3 regions of the Paenibacillus sp. FSL H8-0259 genome follow, and region 1 is predicted to be linked to each of the others. Evidence: riboswitches for the same ligand, from Rfam matches in the RefSeq annotation. Region 1 holds a riboswitch; each other region holds the start of a gene.
The links. A riboswitch is a leader RNA that binds a small molecule or an ion and turns the genes downstream of it on or off. The one in region 1 is predicted to bind cyclic di-GMP.
Positions count from the first base shown of each region.

Region 1 (5,693 bases):
ACCAGCCCATTCGCCGCAGGAGCCTCGGCCGTAAGATTCTCCGGTAATGGAGCTTCTGCCGGCGTCGGTACCGCTGTTGGCGTTGGTGCCGCTGTCGGCGTTGGTGCCGCTGTCGGCGTTGGTGCCGCTGTTGGCGTTGGTGCCGCTGTCGGCGTTGGTGCCACTGTCGGCGTTGGTGCCGCTGTCGGCGTTGCTGTTGGCACCGGTGTTGGTGTTGATACTGGTAACGGCGTTGCTGTTGGTACTGGTGTTGCAGTCACAGCCGGAGCATCCAAAGCTGCTTTGCTGGCTGAAGAAGCAGCCGTGTTCACAAATAACGCGCTTGTAGGGACAGTTGCCTTCGCCTGGCTTGGACTCTGCCACATCAGGCGGATATTGGCATCGCCGGCATTCTCGTAATACTCCACTTTGATATCATACAGCCGGCCTGCCTGCAGGTTTATGCTTCCTGTACGCTCGGTACCGCTCTGTTTGGTCCAGCTGTCGATTACAGCTGTGCCGTCAATATAGACGCGGATACCATCATCGGATGTAGTGATAATCTGATAGGTTTCACTGAAAGAAGGTTTGATCTGACCCGTCCAGCGTATGGAGAAGCTATCCACTCCAAGCTTGGCATCCGGCGCTGCCTGGCGCCAGTTAAAGTTCAGCAGCGCATCATTCCGGACCAGAACCGGAGTGCCCGAAAGCGTCATGTTCTTGTAGTATTCTCCCTGAAGACCATTCTGAACGACGGGGGCCGTCACAGAATCATTGGAAGCAGGGGGCGGCGTCAGTATCGGTATTGGCATTGCAGTCTGTACCGGCGCTGGTGTTGCTGTTGGAACTGGCGTTGGCGTTGCTGTCGGTACCGGCGTTGGTGTTGCTGTTGGTACTGGCGTTGGTGTTGCTGTTGGTACCGGCGTTGGTGTTGCTGTTGGTACTGGCGTTGCTGTCGGTTCCGGCGTTGGCGTTGCTGTTGGTTTCGGCGTCGCCGTAGCAAATGTGCCTGCTTTATAATCGTCCCGGGTCACAGTATAGCTGTCGCTCATGAAACCTTTGATGGTAGCAACTGTGTTGGTTTCATACAGCATTTTTCCCCAGCTCATCATATATACCCAATTTTTCTGTGAGAGTTGCAGCTTTGCTGTGCTTGGCATTTGTCCATTCTCGCCAATGGCAATCGGTTTGCCATTCGCAAGTGCGAGCAGGCTGTCATGATATTTATTCATATAATCGTTCTCATATATATCTGCCGCGAGTACATCCACCTTGTCAGCCCCCGGGTAGGTCAGCGCATAAGGATCAGACCAGGCATTGGGTGCATTGGGGTTCCATACCCACAGCAGGTTGTTTAATTTATGAACGTTTACGAAACGGTCATACATAATATTCCAAAGCGCAGCAAAGTTATTTTTCTTCCCCCACCAGAACCAGTCACCGTTCATTTCGTGGTAAGGTCTCCAGAGTACGGGAACACCAGCATCCCGCAGGCTTTTAAGTGAAACTGCCACTTTGTCCAGATCTGCAATCAATGCAGTGTACTGTGTTGTACCCGGAGTAATATATTTATTGAATTCCGCCTGGCTCAGCGGTTTCTGAACATTGGACCAGAGGTATGCGGTACCGGGCAGATTCTCATGAAAAGTCATGGCTACAATGCCGCCGCCCTTATACCAGTTGATCGCGCTGTTCACAACATTTCTGCGTTGCGCCGCTGCTGTACTTTCCGATTGCCCGCTGATTACGCCCAGTTCATAGCCGTGAAGAGCAGCATATTGTCCGCTGGTTCCTTTCAGCTTGTTGCTGAATTCGTCCGGACTTTCCAGATAGTCATGTTGGCCGGTAATAATGCCTTTTCCAGTGATAGAATACAGATCATCCAGCAATCTGACTGCTTCGGTTGAAGCCTCCGGATTAACGGGCGCTTTGGAACTAGACGCAGCTTCTGCAGATGAAGGCATTCCGCCGAGTCCCAGAGGTACTGCAGTCAATAAAAGGGCCAGAGACAGCACAGTGCACAGCAAACGAGACTTACGGTAAGTTATCAAAATCCATCTTCCTTTCGGTAGCCAGGCTGCCACTCTTGCGAAGGCCCTATAGCTTTGCGTCCCTATCTTTCGATTAGGTTTGCCTTTGTCGTATTGGAAGGATTAATCCCTCTTACCGTAAGTATCGTCCCTATTTAGTTTTAATTTAGAGCAAAAATGAATTTTTCTTAATAAATGGTTCTTAATACCTGTTTTGGATTTGTAACAATTGGTTATATAGATAGATTAGACCTATGAAATGAATTGCTGCAAGGCGATATCTTCCCAATCCAAGGTGATTCGGATGTTATCTTCCTCCACCAGCTCAGAGCCGGTCTGCACTTCGATAAATTCCATATCTGTCAATGCCAGGATCGCATGCTTGGTGCCTTCCGGAATCCGTACGACATCCCCCGCCTTCACATTATGCATTTTCTCATTGAGCACAATGCTGGCTTCACCGCTGACAATGGTCCAGATTTCACTGCGTTTGTGATGCAGCTGATAGCTGATATTTTTACCTTCAGAGATAAAGATTCGCTTCGTCAGCACCTCATTGCCTTCCGCATATTTCACATAATCAATTACCTTGTAGTGGCCCCAGCGGCGTTCTTCGTACATCGGTCTTTGTTCAAAAGATTTCAGCACTTCTTTAATGCGCGGGCTCTCCGCCTTGTGCGTAACCAGAATTCCGTCCGGGCTGGCGGCGATAATCAGATCCTTCGCTCCGATCACGGTGATCGGAATGTCCAGCTCGTTGATCAGGCAGGTGCCTTCGGAATCTGCAGTGACGAAGCCTTTGCCGACATGATTGCTGGTCATTTCTTCAGTCAGCGTGTTCCAAGTGCCCAGATCCTTCCAGAATCCGGCGTAAGGCTGAACCACGATATTCTCTTCTTTTTCCACCACTTCGTAATCAAAACTGATGGAAGCCAGCAGTTTATACTGCTTCTGCAGTTCCTCATAGTTCAGCGGCAGTCCTTTGCGCTGCAGAATATCCAGCAGATAACCTAGACGGAAAGCAAACACGCCGCAGTTCCAGAGCGCGTTCCGGCTGATCAGCTCCTCAGCCTGCTTGCGGTCCGGCTTCTCCTGGAAGTGGCTCACCTGCAGATACCCGCTCGCCCCCGCTTCGGCGCTGGTAGGAATGATATAGCCGTATTTCTCGGAGGCATGCTCCGGAACTACGCCCATCAGCGCCAGATTGGCGCCGCTCTCCAGCATCGTGCTCTCCAGCTGCAGAACGGTTTCGAAGAAGGACGACTCCACATAAGGATCGACGGGCAGGATGGCTACCGTCTCGCTTGGTGAAACACCGGCGACCGAATACAGATAAGCTGCTGTCAGTGCGATGGCAGGGAAGGTATCGCGCCGCTCCGGCTCAACGATAATCGGCACCCCGCTGCCCAGCTGGCTCTGAATCATCTCTACCTGGCTGCGGCCGGTAGCCAGGTAGGACGATTCCGCCATCCCTGTCTCCTGCAGCTGTCTCCATACCCGCTGTACCATGGATTCCGGTTCACCTGCCGGGCTTTCCAGTACTTTCAGAAATTGCTTCGAACGTGAATCATTGGACAAAGGCCAGAGCCGTTTACCAGAACCGCCTGATAGAAGTACTAGTTTCATAAGTGAACCCTCCTAAGTTTATATGATGTCGCGAAAATATCGGATTGTTATTGGGAGCAGGCTGCGTTTGCTTAAGCCTAAAGGCGGCTGTTATGAGGGTCACTGCAAGGAATGTTTGGACTTTCGGCCGCTGTTGTCTCCAGATTTCCTGATTTAAACCGCTTATCGCGGTAGAAATCCGGAGACAAAGGCGGACGCTAACGCTCCTACAGTTCCAAAATTCCTCTCCGTTCCATTACATAACAGCTGGCTTATTCGCTTCGCCCGCAGGCTAAGCTCCCGGCTAAAGATCCGGCTATTGCCGCTTGGTTGAGCGGCAATTGAATCAGCTGCTGCCGCTTGTTGTTGCGGCAATTGAACCTGCGGCTGCCCCGCCTGCTTTTGCGGCGGCAAGGCCATTCACGCTTGTTCCAAGGCGGCGCCGCTCAACTAAGCGGCGGTGAGAGATTTAAGGGATTAAATGCATCTTGTTCCAAGGGATTTCCGCTCGCTGTAGCAGCGAAGGGGAAACATAACACTCTTGTTCCAAGGTTTTACGTTCACTTACGCGGCGGTGGAATCAAGAGCACTAATGCCCCTCATTTCCTCCATTGGCCCACATCCGGTGCATTCAGAGGAATTTATCCCTTAATTTCCCCGTACAGCACACTTTCGGCGGAATTAGAGGGGTTTTTCCCCTTAATTTCCCCATACAGCACACTTTCGGCGGAATCAGAGGGATTTTTCCCCTTAATTTCCCCATACAGCACACTTTTGGCGGAATTAGAGGGGTTTTTCCCTTTAATTTCCCCGTACAGCACACTTTCGGCGGAATCAGAGGGATTTTTCCCCTTAATTTCCCCGTACAGCACACTTTCGGCGGAATCAGAGGGATTTTCCCCCTTAATTTCCCCGTACAGCACACTTTTGGCGGAATTAGAGGGATTTTTCCCTTTAATTTCCCCATACAGCACACTTTTGGCGGAATTAGAGGGATTTTCCCCCTTAATTTCCCCGTACAGCACACTTTCAGTGGGAGGCTGCGGGATCACTGATAGACCAAGAGCTTAGACCGCGCCAGCAACGCTGGCGGAGAATCCGCTAAGGCCGCCCATCTGCGGGCGTCCGACAGAATGATACTCCAGGCCGGTTCCTTCGATCTGCTCTTTGCTATAGACATTGCGGCCGTCGATCAACACCTGACGGCGCATGCTCTTCGCCAGCAGATGCAGGTCGATATCCTTGAACTGGCTCCAGTCGGTCAGGAGGCATACCGCATCGCTGCCTTCGGCAGCCTCTTCCGCCAGCCCGCACCAGCGGAGCTGCGGGTGATCATATTGCGCCCGGAAATTCTCGGCGGCAATCGGATCATAGAGCTTCACCGTGGCGCCTTCGGCTACCAGCGCTTCAACGATTTCACGGGCAGGCGCCTCGCGGACATCATCAGTGTTCGGCTTGAAGGCGAGGCCCCAGATGCCGATGACTGCGCCGCGCAGGCTGCCCAACGACTCATGGAGCTTGGAGATGATCATGAAGCGCTGGCCTTTATTGACCTCGACCACCGATTTCAGCAGCTTGAACTCGTAGTCCACGTTGCCGGCAATCTGGATCAGCGCATTGGTGTCTTTCGGGAAACAGGAGCCTCCATAACCGATACCGGCCTGCAGGAAGGTAGATCCGATTCTCCGGTCCATTCCCATGCCCTCGGCCACCTCGGTTACATCAGCTCCCACTTTTTCGCAAATATTGGCGATTTCGTTAATGAACGATATTTTAGTAGCCAGGAATGCATTTGACGCATATTTAATCATCTCGGCGCTGCGGATATCCGTGACGAACACATTGTCTGTGAAGCCCTGATGAAGCTGGCGCATCATCGGCTCAAGCTCAGGATTATCGAGTCCGATCACGATCCGGTCGGGATGCAGCGTATCGCGGATCGCGGAGCCTTCACGGAGGAACTCAGGGGCGGAGACAATGTCGAAGGGATGATTCGTGTGCGAAGCGATCAAATTGCGGATTTTCTCATTGGTGCCTACGGGTACGGTTGACTTGGTCATGATGACCTTGTAGCCTTCC
Region 1 is NZ_CP150147.1:1,283,730-1,289,422, reverse strand. It holds gene NSU01_RS05495 (PA14 domain-containing protein) at 1-2,030, opposite strand, end outside; cyclic di-GMP riboswitch class I at 2,044-2,124, opposite strand; gene NSU01_RS05490 (sugar phosphate nucleotidyltransferase) at 2,262-3,635, opposite strand; gene NSU01_RS05485 (UDP-glucose/GDP-mannose dehydrogenase family protein) at 4,682-5,693, opposite strand, start outside.

Region 2 (5,693 bases), 480 kb from region 1:
TACCCGGATGGGCATCTATAGTCGGCGTGAACCTGCTCTTCAACGGGATTGTGCTGATGCTGCTGGGGGTAATTGGTGAGTATATCGGACGGATCTATGATGAGTCGAAGGACAGACCGCTCTATATTGTACGTGAGACCAAAGGCTATCCGGATGCGGAAATAGAAGACACGCGGAAGGAAAGCGATTATGCCAGATAAGAAATGGAGTGCGGGGTTCATCCAGTTCCTGAAATTCAATGCGGTAGGCCTGCTGAATACACTGATTGATTTTGCTGTATTCACACTGCTGCATTCCCTTGGGATGATCAACACCCCTGCGCAGATTATTTCCTACAGCGCCGGTACGGCCAACAGCTTCTTCTGGAACAAAAAGGTAACCTTCCGTGATCGGGACAGAGGCAATAAAGAGGGCTTCGACCGGATGCAGCTGATCAGGTTTATCGTGCTGAATCTGTTGGTGCTGGGTATATCGGTGCTGCTGATTCATATATTGACCGATTCTCTCGGTATTCAAGTGCTGGTCGCCAAAGTGCTGGTCACATTTGTTACGGTGATCATTAATTTCTTCGGAAGCCGGAAATGGGTATTCTGATAATTAAGAAGCATTGCTTCTTAATTATTCCGGAAGGGTAACATCTATTCTATATTACGGAGGCGATTGTCATGCGGAAATTATCCTATTTGATTATACTTGCCGGGGTGCTTATTATGCTCTATCCCAAAGGAAGCGAATGGTACAATGACCGTCAGCAGCAAAAGCTGCTGGAAGAGGCTGAACAGGCCTACAGTGAAATCGTTCCGTCTGCGTCAGCTCCGGCCAGTGCTGATCTAAGTAAGCCTTACGCGGAAGTAACCCAGCTGCTGGCGGATGAGTCGGCTGCGGAAGAGCCAGAACCCTCTGCTGCGCCTGAGATTGAAGTCGGAGGCAAGGTGATGGCAATCATCGAAATCGACAAAATAGATCTGAAGCTGCCTGTGCTGGAAGGCGCCACCAAGGCGAATATGAAGCATGCTGCTGCGCATATGAAGGAGACGGCTCCGCTTGGCTCTGCTGGAAATGCTGCAATTGCAGCGCATAGATCAAGAACTACGGGAAGGCTATTCAACAGATTGAATGAAGTTGGAGTCGGGGACACTATTTCCGTTACAACCGGCAAGCAGGTATACAATTATGTAGTTTATGATGTAACTATTGTGGAACCAACCGATGTATCCGTATTGAAAGGGAATAAGGATGACAAGATTCTAACACTCATTACTTGTGATCCGCTGGTGAATCCAACGCATAGACTTATCATTCACGCAAAGTTATCGTGATGTTTGTAGAATAATGACGGAAAAACTTAAAATACTTAAAATTTTTATTTGTTTTCGCGGAAATCTAGTGATTTAGGTCTTGATAATAGAAATAGATATGGTAAGATATAACTATACAAAGCTAATACACGATAAACGGCAAACCTATCGAAAGATAGGGACGCAAAGCTAGAGGGCCTTCCCGTAAGGATGGCAGCCAGCTACCGAATGAAGAGGCTTTTTTTGTTTGTTCTTATTGTGAATCTAGCATTTTATGGTAGAAGCAAGGACAGATAAAGCTTATACGATAACGGCAAACCTATCGAAAGGTAGGGACGCAAAGCTAAAGGGCCTTCCCGTAAGGATGGCAGCCAGCTACCGAAAGGGGTTTTATCCAATGAAGAAGTTCTATTTAATGTTGGTTACACTATTCGTAGTGGTTACGTCGGTGCAGACAGGTACAGCTCAAGCTGCTAATGCAGATGCAAGCTGGTTGAACATAGGTCAACTTGATCAGGGTGTTATCGGAGTTTTTTATAATGTTCCTAAGGATAAGAAGATTAAGCTGATGATCACCAAAGATAATAACAGCTACACCTACAACTTATACACTTCCAAACCAACTGAAACATTCCCGCTTCAACAAGGTAACGGTTCATACAAGGTTTCCGTACTTGAGAACACTACCGGCAACAAATACAAAGTAATCTCTTCCGAGACGGTAGATCTTAGCCTGAGCAACGCCAACGCCGTATATCTGAGCTCTGTACAGAATGTTAAATGGAGTTCTTCCGATAAAGCAGTTCTGAAAGCAACACAGCTTACACAAGGTTTGACATCAGATGAAGACAAAGTGAAGGCTATCTATAATTATATCGTAGCCAATGTGAAATATGATTATTCCCTGGCTTCCAGTGTTACTACAGATTACATCCCTAACAACGACAGCACCTTGGCTACCAAGAAGGGGATCTGCTACGATTACGCTTCCTTGTTCGCTACTATGCTTCGCAGTGAAGGCATTCCTACCAAACTGGTTATGGGTAACACAAGTTATGTGACTTCTTACCACGCTTGGAATGAAGTGTTCCTTAATGGCAAATGGGTAACTATTGATACTACAGTTGATGCTGGACTTGCCAAGAACAGCAAAACAGCAGATCTGGTTAAAGTAGCAAGTAAATATACTGCAGCTAAGTTCTACTAAGAGCACAGATGCATTCATAGTTTCATTGAGGATAACCCGCTTAGTAATTAAGCGGGTTATTTTTATTTTGGAAAAGGTTGCTTTTTGGTAGAGAGATAGGGTATTATAAATAAGCGTTGTTGGAGCGGCAAACTTAATAAGAAATGGCTTAAATAAGTGATTTCAAAATAAAGCTTGCATTACTCGAATGAATGTGATATATTATAAGAGTTGCTGGTGACGCGGTAAGCGGCGCTGACAACGAGCTTGATCTTTGAAAACTGAACAACGAGTGAGTATCGGAAATCACGAAAGTGACTTCCAAAATAGAGAATGAAAATTCTCGTCAGATGTTTCAAAATGAGCAATCGCTCTTTCTAAATACAATTTGGAGAGTTTGATCCTGGCTCAGGACGAACGCTGGCGGCATGCCTAATACATGCAAGTCGAGCGGAGTTTGAATGGAAGCTTGCTTCCATTCATGCTTAGCGGCGGACGGGTGAGTAACACGTAGGCAACCTGCCCTCAAGACTGGGATAACTACCGGAAACGGTAGCTAATACCGGATAATTTCTTTCCTCTCCTGAAGAGAGAATGAAAGGCGGAGCAATCTGCCACTTGGGGATGGGCCTGCGGCGCATTAGCTAGTTGGTGGGGTAACGGCTCACCAAGGCGACGATGCGTAGCCGACCTGAGAGGGTGAACGGCCACACTGGGACTGAGACACGGCCCAGACTCCTACGGGAGGCAGCAGTAGGGAATCTTCCGCAATGGGCGAAAGCCTGACGGAGCAATGCCGCGTGAGTGATGAAGGTTTTCGGATCGTAAAGCTCTGTTGCCAGGGAAGAACGTCCGGTAGAGTAACTGCTACCGGAGTGACGGTACCTGAGAAGAAAGCCCCGGCTAACTACGTGCCAGCAGCCGCGGTAATACGTAGGGGGCAAGCGTTGTCCGGAATTATTGGGCGTAAAGCGCGCGCAGGCGGTCATTTAAGTCTGGTGTTTAAACCTTGGGCTCAACCTGGGGGCGCACTGGAAACTGGGTGACTTGAGTACAGAAGAGGAAAGTGGAATTCCACGTGTAGCGGTGAAATGCGTAGATATGTGGAGGAACACCAGTGGCGAAGGCGACTTTCTGGGCTGTAACTGACGCTGAGGCGCGAAAGCGTGGGGAGCAAACAGGATTAGATACCCTGGTAGTCCACGCCGTAAACGATGAGTGCTAGGTGTTAGGGGTTTCGATACCCTTGGTGCCGAAGTTAACACAGTAAGCACTCCGCCTGGGGAGTACGGTCGCAAGACTGAAACTCAAAGGAATTGACGGGGACCCGCACAAGCAGTGGAGTATGTGGTTTAATTCGAAGCAACGCGAAGAACCTTACCAGGTCTTGACATCCCGATGAAAGCATTAGAGATAGTGCCCCTCTTCGGAGCATCGGAGACAGGTGGTGCATGGTTGTCGTCAGCTCGTGTCGTGAGATGTTGGGTTAAGTCCCGCAACGAGCGCAACCCTTGACTTTAGTTGCCAGCAGGTAGTGCTGGGCACTCTAGAGTGACTGCCGGTGACAAACCGGAGGAAGGTGGGGATGACGTCAAATCATCATGCCCCTTATGACCTGGGCTACACACGTACTACAATGGCCGGTACAACGGGAAGCGAAACCGCGAGGTGGAGCCAATCCCAGCAAAGCCGGTCTCAGTTCGGATTGCAGGCTGCAACTCGCCTGCATGAAGTCGGAATTGCTAGTAATCGCGGATCAGCATGCCGCGGTGAATACGTTCCCGGGTCTTGTACACACCGCCCGTCACACCACGAGAGTTTACAACACCCGAAGTCGGTGGGGTAACCCGCAAGGGAGCCAGCCGCCGAAGGTGGGGTAGATGATTGGGGTGAAGTCGTAACAAGGTAGCCGTATCGGAAGGTGCGGCTGGATCACCTCCTTTCTATGGAGAATCGTCACCTGCAACGGTGACATTCAAATCGGAAGCGTAAGCTTCCACAACGAACCTTAGGGTTCAAACACTCACTCGTTGGTCAGTTTTGAGAGTTTAAGCTCTCATCTTTAAATTGTCTGAATTTTCGAACATCACAGTCGTGATTGTCCCGAAACTTCAGCACCTTGATCCTTGAAAACTGGATACCGAAACGAATTTGCGTTTTAGAACATCTTTTAGCTGAAACTTGTGTAAGCAAGTTGGAATAGTTATTAGTTGCTACAGCGATTTTCCTAACGGAAAACGCATTGGTTAAGCTAATAAGAGCACACGGAGGATGCCTAGGCGCCAGGAGCCGACGAAGGACGTGGCGAACAACGAAACTGCCTCGGGGAGCTGTAAGCAAGCTTTGATCCGGGGGTGTCCGAATGGGGAAACCCAGCTGTGGTAATTCGCAGTTACTCGTATCTGAATACATAGGATACGCAGAGGCAGACCAGGGGAACTGAAACATCTAAGTACCCTGAGGAAGAGAAAACAATAGTGATTCCGTCAGTAGCGGCGAGCGAACGCGGAACAGCCTAAACCAAGGGGCTTGCCTCTTGGGGTTGTGGGACGTCTCACATGGAGTTACAAAGGAATATGGTAGGCGAAGAGGTCTGGAAAGGCCCGCGATAGAGGTAAAAGCCCTGTAGCCTAAACTGTGTTCTCTCCGAGACGGATCCCGAGTAGTGCGGGGCACGTGAAACCCCGTATGAATCCAGCAGGACCATCTGCTAAGGCTAAATACTACCTGGCGACCGATAGTGAAACAGTACCGTGAGGGAAAGGTGAAAAGCACCCCGGAAGGGGAGTGAAATAGAACCTGAAACCGTGTGCTTACAAAAAGTCAGAGCCCGATCTATGGGTGATGGCGTGCCTTTTGTAGAATGAACCGGCGAGTTACGTTTAACATGCAAGGTTAAGGTGAGAAGCCGGAGCCGCAGCGAAAGCGAGTCTGAATAGGGCGACTAAGTATGTGGACGTAGACCCGAAACCGTGTGATCTACCCCTGTCCAGGGTGAAGGTGCGGTAACACGCACTGGAGGCCCGAACCCACGCATGTTGAAAAATGCGGGGATGAGGTGGGGGTAGCGGAGAAATTCCAATCGAACTCGGAGATAGCTGGTTCTCCCCGAAATAGCTTTAGGGCTAGCCTCGGTGAATGGAGTGGTGGAGGTAGAGCACTGATTGGGTGCGGGGCCCGCAAGGGTTACCAAGCTCAGTCAAACTCCG
Region 2 is NZ_CP150147.1:803,897-809,589, forward strand. It holds gene NSU01_RS03460 (glycosyltransferase family 2 protein) at 1-200, shown strand, start outside; gene NSU01_RS03465 (GtrA family protein) at 190-594, shown strand; gene NSU01_RS03470 (class D sortase) at 666-1,319, shown strand; cyclic di-GMP riboswitch class I at 1,447-1,527, shown strand; cyclic di-GMP riboswitch class I at 1,601-1,681, shown strand; gene NSU01_RS03475 (transglutaminase-like domain-containing protein) at 1,696-2,505, shown strand; rRNA gene NSU01_RS03480 (16S ribosomal RNA) at 2,870-4,427, shown strand; rRNA gene NSU01_RS03485 (23S ribosomal RNA) at 4,729-5,693, shown strand, end outside.
Region 2: linked by a shared signal. The riboswitch ahead of NSU01_RS03475 (transglutaminase-like domain-containing protein) and the one ahead of NSU01_RS05495 (PA14 domain-containing protein) in region 1 are both predicted to bind cyclic di-GMP.

Region 3 (5,693 bases), 700 kb from region 1:
ACACAAGGCAATGATCAAATTGAAGGCCGTCTTGCAGCGGGGGGGAATATTACTCTCTCTGGAGGTTACGGGGTAGCCAGGGCCTACAGGAATTCTTCAGCCACCGACGTACTCGTTGCCGGCAAGAAGTTTAAACATTCGGGCAGCGGAGAAATCTACGGAAACGTTGTGTATGGGGACACCTTTGAAGCCAATGAGCCTAGTGTGAACATTATAGGCGCGAAGAAGCAGGGAAGCCCGATTGATTTCCCGGCTGAGAAGCAGTATCTGATCTCGCGTTCTGCAGCATACGGGGCATTGTCCGCTACGAAAGAAATTGGTAATAATTATGGAACACTTACAATAAGTGCGCCGGATCTTTTCAACGTAGTTCATCTGGATGCGGCAACGCTGGCGAATACAAACAATATTCAATTCAACATTGCCCAGAATGCCACGTTAATTATTAACATAAGTGGAGCTACGGTCAATGTACCAAGTTTCGCAATGAATAACGGTAGAGCAAGTCAAGTGTTGTTCAATTTCTACGAAGCGACCAAGGTGAATATTGCGTATACGACCTTTTTGGGAACGATACTGGCGCCTAAGGCGGATGTCAATTATTCCGGTGCAGAGCTTTACGGAACGCTAATTGCCAAGTCTTTTAGCGGCGGAGTAGAAATGCACCTTGGAACATACGAGGGAGATGGACCGCCGCCAAGTCCGACACCGACCGCAACACCAACACCCAGCCCATCGCCAACACCAACCGCAACACCAAGCCCGACACCAACAGTGAAACCGACCGCAACGCCAACGCCGACGGCGACGGCGACGGTGAAACCAACTCCAACACCGACACCAACACCGACAGCAACGGTGAAACCGACACCCACGGTAAAACCAACGCCAACACCTAAGTGCACTCCGACGCCAACACCGACAGTGAAGCCGACACCAACACCAACGGTAAAGCCGACGCCGACACCAACGGTAAAGCCAACGCCGACAGTGAAGCCGACGCCGACACCAACGGTAAAGCCAACGCCGACAGTGAAGCCGACGCCGACACCTAAGTGCACTCCGACGCCAACACCGACAGTGAAGCCGACACCGACAGTGAAGCCAACACCGACAGTGAAGCCAACACCGACAGTGAAACCGACACCAACAGTGAAACCAACGCCGACAGTGAAGCCGACGCCGACAGTGAAACCAACACCGACAGTGAAGCCGACACCGACAGTGAAACCAACACCGACAGTGAAGCCAACACCGACAGTGAAGCCAACACCGACAGTGAAGCCAACGCCGACAGTGAAGCCAACACCGACAGTGAAGCCAACGCCGACAGTGAAGCCAACGCCGACAGTGAAACCAACACCGACAGTGAAGCCAACGCCGACAGTGAAACCGACACCAACAGTGAAGCCAACGCCGACAGTGAAGCCAACGCCGACAGTGAAACCGACACCAACGCCAACGGCAGCACCGACACCAACGCCGACGGCAACGGCGGCACCGACACCAACGCCAACGGCAGCACCAACACCAACAGCGGCACCGACACCTACACCAACGCCAACGGCTGCACCGACACCAACGCCAACAGCGGCACCGACACCAACGCCAACGGCAGCACCGACACCAACGCCGACGGCAGCACCAACATCAACGCCAACGGCAGCACCAACACCAACACCAACAGCGGCACCGACACCAACGCCAACGGCAGCACCAACACCAACGCCAACGCCAACGGCGGCACCGACACCAACGGCAGCACCGACACCAACGCCGACGGCAGCACCGACACCAACGCCAACGGTGACACCAACGCCAACGGCAGCACCGACACCGACGCCAACGGCAGATCCAACACCAACACCGACACCGACGCCAACGGCAGATCCAACACCAACACCGACACCAACGGCAGCACCAACACCGACACCAACGGCAGCACCAACACCGACACCAACGGCAGCACCGACACCAACGCCAACGGCAGCACCGACACCAACACCAACGGTAGCGCCGACCCCAACACCGACGGCAGCACCGACATCAACACCAACGCCAACACCAACGCCGACAGCAGCACCGACACCGACGCCAACGGCAGCACCGACAAACACCAACGGTAGAGCCAACACCAACGCCAACGGCAGAACCGACACCGACGCCAACGGCAGCACCGACACCAACACCAACGGTAGAGCCAACACCAACGCCAACGGCAGAACCGACACCAACACCGACAGCAGAACCGACACCAACACCAACGGTAGAGCCAACACCAACGCCAACGGCAGAACCGACACCAACACCAACGGCAGAACCGACACCAACACCAACGGCAGAACCGACACCAACACCAACGGTAGAGCCAACACCAACGCCAACGGCAGAACCGACGCCAACGCCAACAGTAGCACCGACGCCAACGCCAACTCCAACACCAACACCAACAGTAGAGCCAACACCGACACCGACACCAACGGCAACACCAACGGCAACACCAGTACCAACACCAACGGCTGAACCAACACCAACACCAACAACAGAGCCAACACCGACACCAACACCAACATCAACACCGACACCAACACCGACACCAACACCGACATCAACACCAACAACAGAACCAACACCGACACCAACAACAGAACCAACACCGACACCAACAGCAGCACCGACACCAACGCCAACGGCAGAGCCAACACCGACACCAACGGCAGAACCGACACCAACACCAACGGCAGAACCGACACCAACACCGACAGCAGCACCGACACCAACACCGACAGCAGCACCGACGCCAACACCAACAGCAGATCCAACACCAACACCAACGGTAGAGCCGACACCAACGCCAACGGCAGAGCCAACACCGACACCGACACCGACACCGACACCAACACCAACACCAACACCAACGTCAGAGCCGACACCAACACCAACACCAACACCAACACCAACACCAACACCAACACCAACACCAACACCAACACCAACACCAACACCAACACCAACACCAACACCAACACCAACACCAACACCAACACCAACACCAACACCAACACCAACAGTAGAGCCAACACCGACACCAACGGCAACACCAGTACCAACACCAACGGCTGAACCAACACCAACACCAACACCAACACCAACACCAACACCAACACCAACACCAACAACAGAGCCAACACCGACACCGACACCAACACCAACGGCAGAACCGACACCAACACCGACAGCAGCACCGACACCAACACCGACAGCAGCACCGACGCCAACACCAACAGCAGATCCAACACCAACACCAACGGTAGAGCCGACACCAACGCCAACGGCAGAGCCAACACCGACACCGACACCGACACCGACACCGACACCGACACCGACACCAACGGCAACACCAGCACCGACATTACCACCGACACCAGTGCCATCGTCTGCACCGCCCGTCTTTATTAATGTAGTGCCAACGCCGACTCCAATAATCGGCTATATTGTAAATCCGGATACCATAATCATTGATGATCCGCTGCCTTTGGGCCCTGTGGCAACAGCAACACCTCGGCCGTTAGTGGTGACACCAAGTCCAACCCTAACGCCAAGCCCAAGCGCAACACCAAGTTCAACGCCGATTGTGACAATCATTGATGAAGAGATTCCGTTAGGCAATGTACCTGCGGATGCCGCGCTCCCGAAGACTGGTGAGTCCAGTCCGGCTCCTTATTACTTAGTCGGTCTAGCCCTTGCAGGATTGGGAATATTCCTCGGCAGAAGATCCAGAACAGATAAACGTAAATAAATGCAATCCGTAAGATCCTTTCCGAAAGGCTGGCGATATCACCGCTAAATCGGGAAAAGGCTGCTTTGGGAGAAGACGTTCTCCTGAAAGCAGCCTTTTTCATATGGGATATACATTTGTTATTATGTTTCCTCTTAAAAGAAAATGTGCTAAGGAGAAAGAGGTGCGTCTTTAAGATCATGGGCCCTCATGTTTATATTAAAATTTGCAATATTAAAATTAGTTCTTTATACATGGTTCCAAAATATTCTTGTAGGTGCCATCGAGGGCGATGAGAGGATCGGGATTTAGGTGAAAAAGCTATAGATTCTTTAAAAAAACCTTTTGTAACAGTGCTTTGGAATGAATTAGCAGATATAATCTATTACCAGATGTTTCAAAGGATTTCATTGACAATCAGCCTTGATAGCGGATAAACTAAAAATAGTTCCAAAGTAACGAATGTCATAGACATTAGTATAAAAGTTTGATTTAGTACATAATTTCACAACCTAATCTTCCACTGACGTATAAACGCAAACCGTTCGAAAGGACGGGACGCAAAGTCCAGGAGTCTAAAGCGCGATGGAGCGCAATGATCGTCCGACTGCCGTAAAGAGAGCAATCCTCTTTCCGGCGGTCTTTTTTTGTTATATAAATGTGGCCTATATCTATATTAACTGTGAGGTGAGCTGTATGTTCCAATTAAAAAAATTCAAACGTCTTACGGTGTTCGGACTTATAGCAGTTCTGATTGTAGGAAGCGGCGGAATTATTTCACTGGGGAGCACCTCAGTTAAAGCCGAGGGCAACTCTTTGCCGGGCAATGCATCCAAGTATAATGTGTTCATCTTGGGAGATGTTGATGTTAAACATAGTGATATTGAAGGTAGATTAGCTGCCGGCGGAAACGTGAATTTAAATGTTAATTATTCTGTGGGACATAGTCTTACTAGTGAGGAAACGAAGGAAGCCTACTCTCTCATCGCCGGTGGTAATCTGTATTATTCCCAGGGAGAAACCGTGGGTGATGTAGTCTACGGGGGGAGTTATAGCGGCAGCGGCGGCCCGCGCGGGGGAACAGGAAGCTTACAACAACAAGTAAATGTTGTGGACTTTGCAGCCGAGTTCAGTTTGCTCCGTGAGAAATCTCAGCAGCTTGCTTCTCTGCCTGTTAATGGGGTTACCACTGCCAACTCCGGTAATTTCTTTTTGGAAGGTACAAATTCGGATGTTAACATATTTACTGTAGACGGCAGCAAGCTGTCTAGTGCAAATGAGTTGAGAATTAAGATTCCCGATGGCTCAACAGCTATAGTTAATATCTCCGGTACTTCAGTAACTATGAAGAATATGGGGACTGGAATTAATGGTAACGGAAATAAGGATAACGCTATGAACAGTAAAGTGTTATATAACTTCAGTCAAGCGACCAGTCTTCAAATCGAAGGTATCGGAGTTCTGGGATCTGTGCTGGCTCCATATGCCTCTATTCAATTTAATAATGGTCAAATCAACGGGAATCTGATCGGAGCTTCGCTCTCAGGATCGGGAGAATCCCACCATATACCTTATAAAGGCCAAGATCCGCCAACGGCAACGCCGACGCCACCGGCAACGACGCCGACGCCAACAGCAACACCAGCAGCGACACCGACGGCAACACCGGCAGCGACGCCGACGCCAGCAGCGACGCCGACGCCAACACCGGCAGCGACGCCGACGCCAACAGCAACGCCAACGCCAACGGCAACACCGGCAGCGACGCCAACACCAACGCCAACGGCAACACCGGCAGCGACGCCAACACCGACAGCGGCACCAACGGCAACACCGACAGTGGCACCAACGGCAACGGCAACACCGGCAGCGACGCCGACGCCAACGGCAACGCCAGCAGCGACGCCAACGCCAA
Region 3 is NZ_CP150147.1:581,420-587,112, forward strand. It holds gene NSU01_RS02520 (hypothetical protein) at 618-3,434, opposite strand; cyclic di-GMP riboswitch class I at 4,304-4,393, shown strand; gene NSU01_RS02525 (choice-of-anchor A family protein) at 4,475-5,693, shown strand, end outside.
Region 3: linked by a shared signal. The riboswitch ahead of NSU01_RS02525 (choice-of-anchor A family protein) and the one ahead of NSU01_RS05495 (PA14 domain-containing protein) in region 1 are both predicted to bind cyclic di-GMP.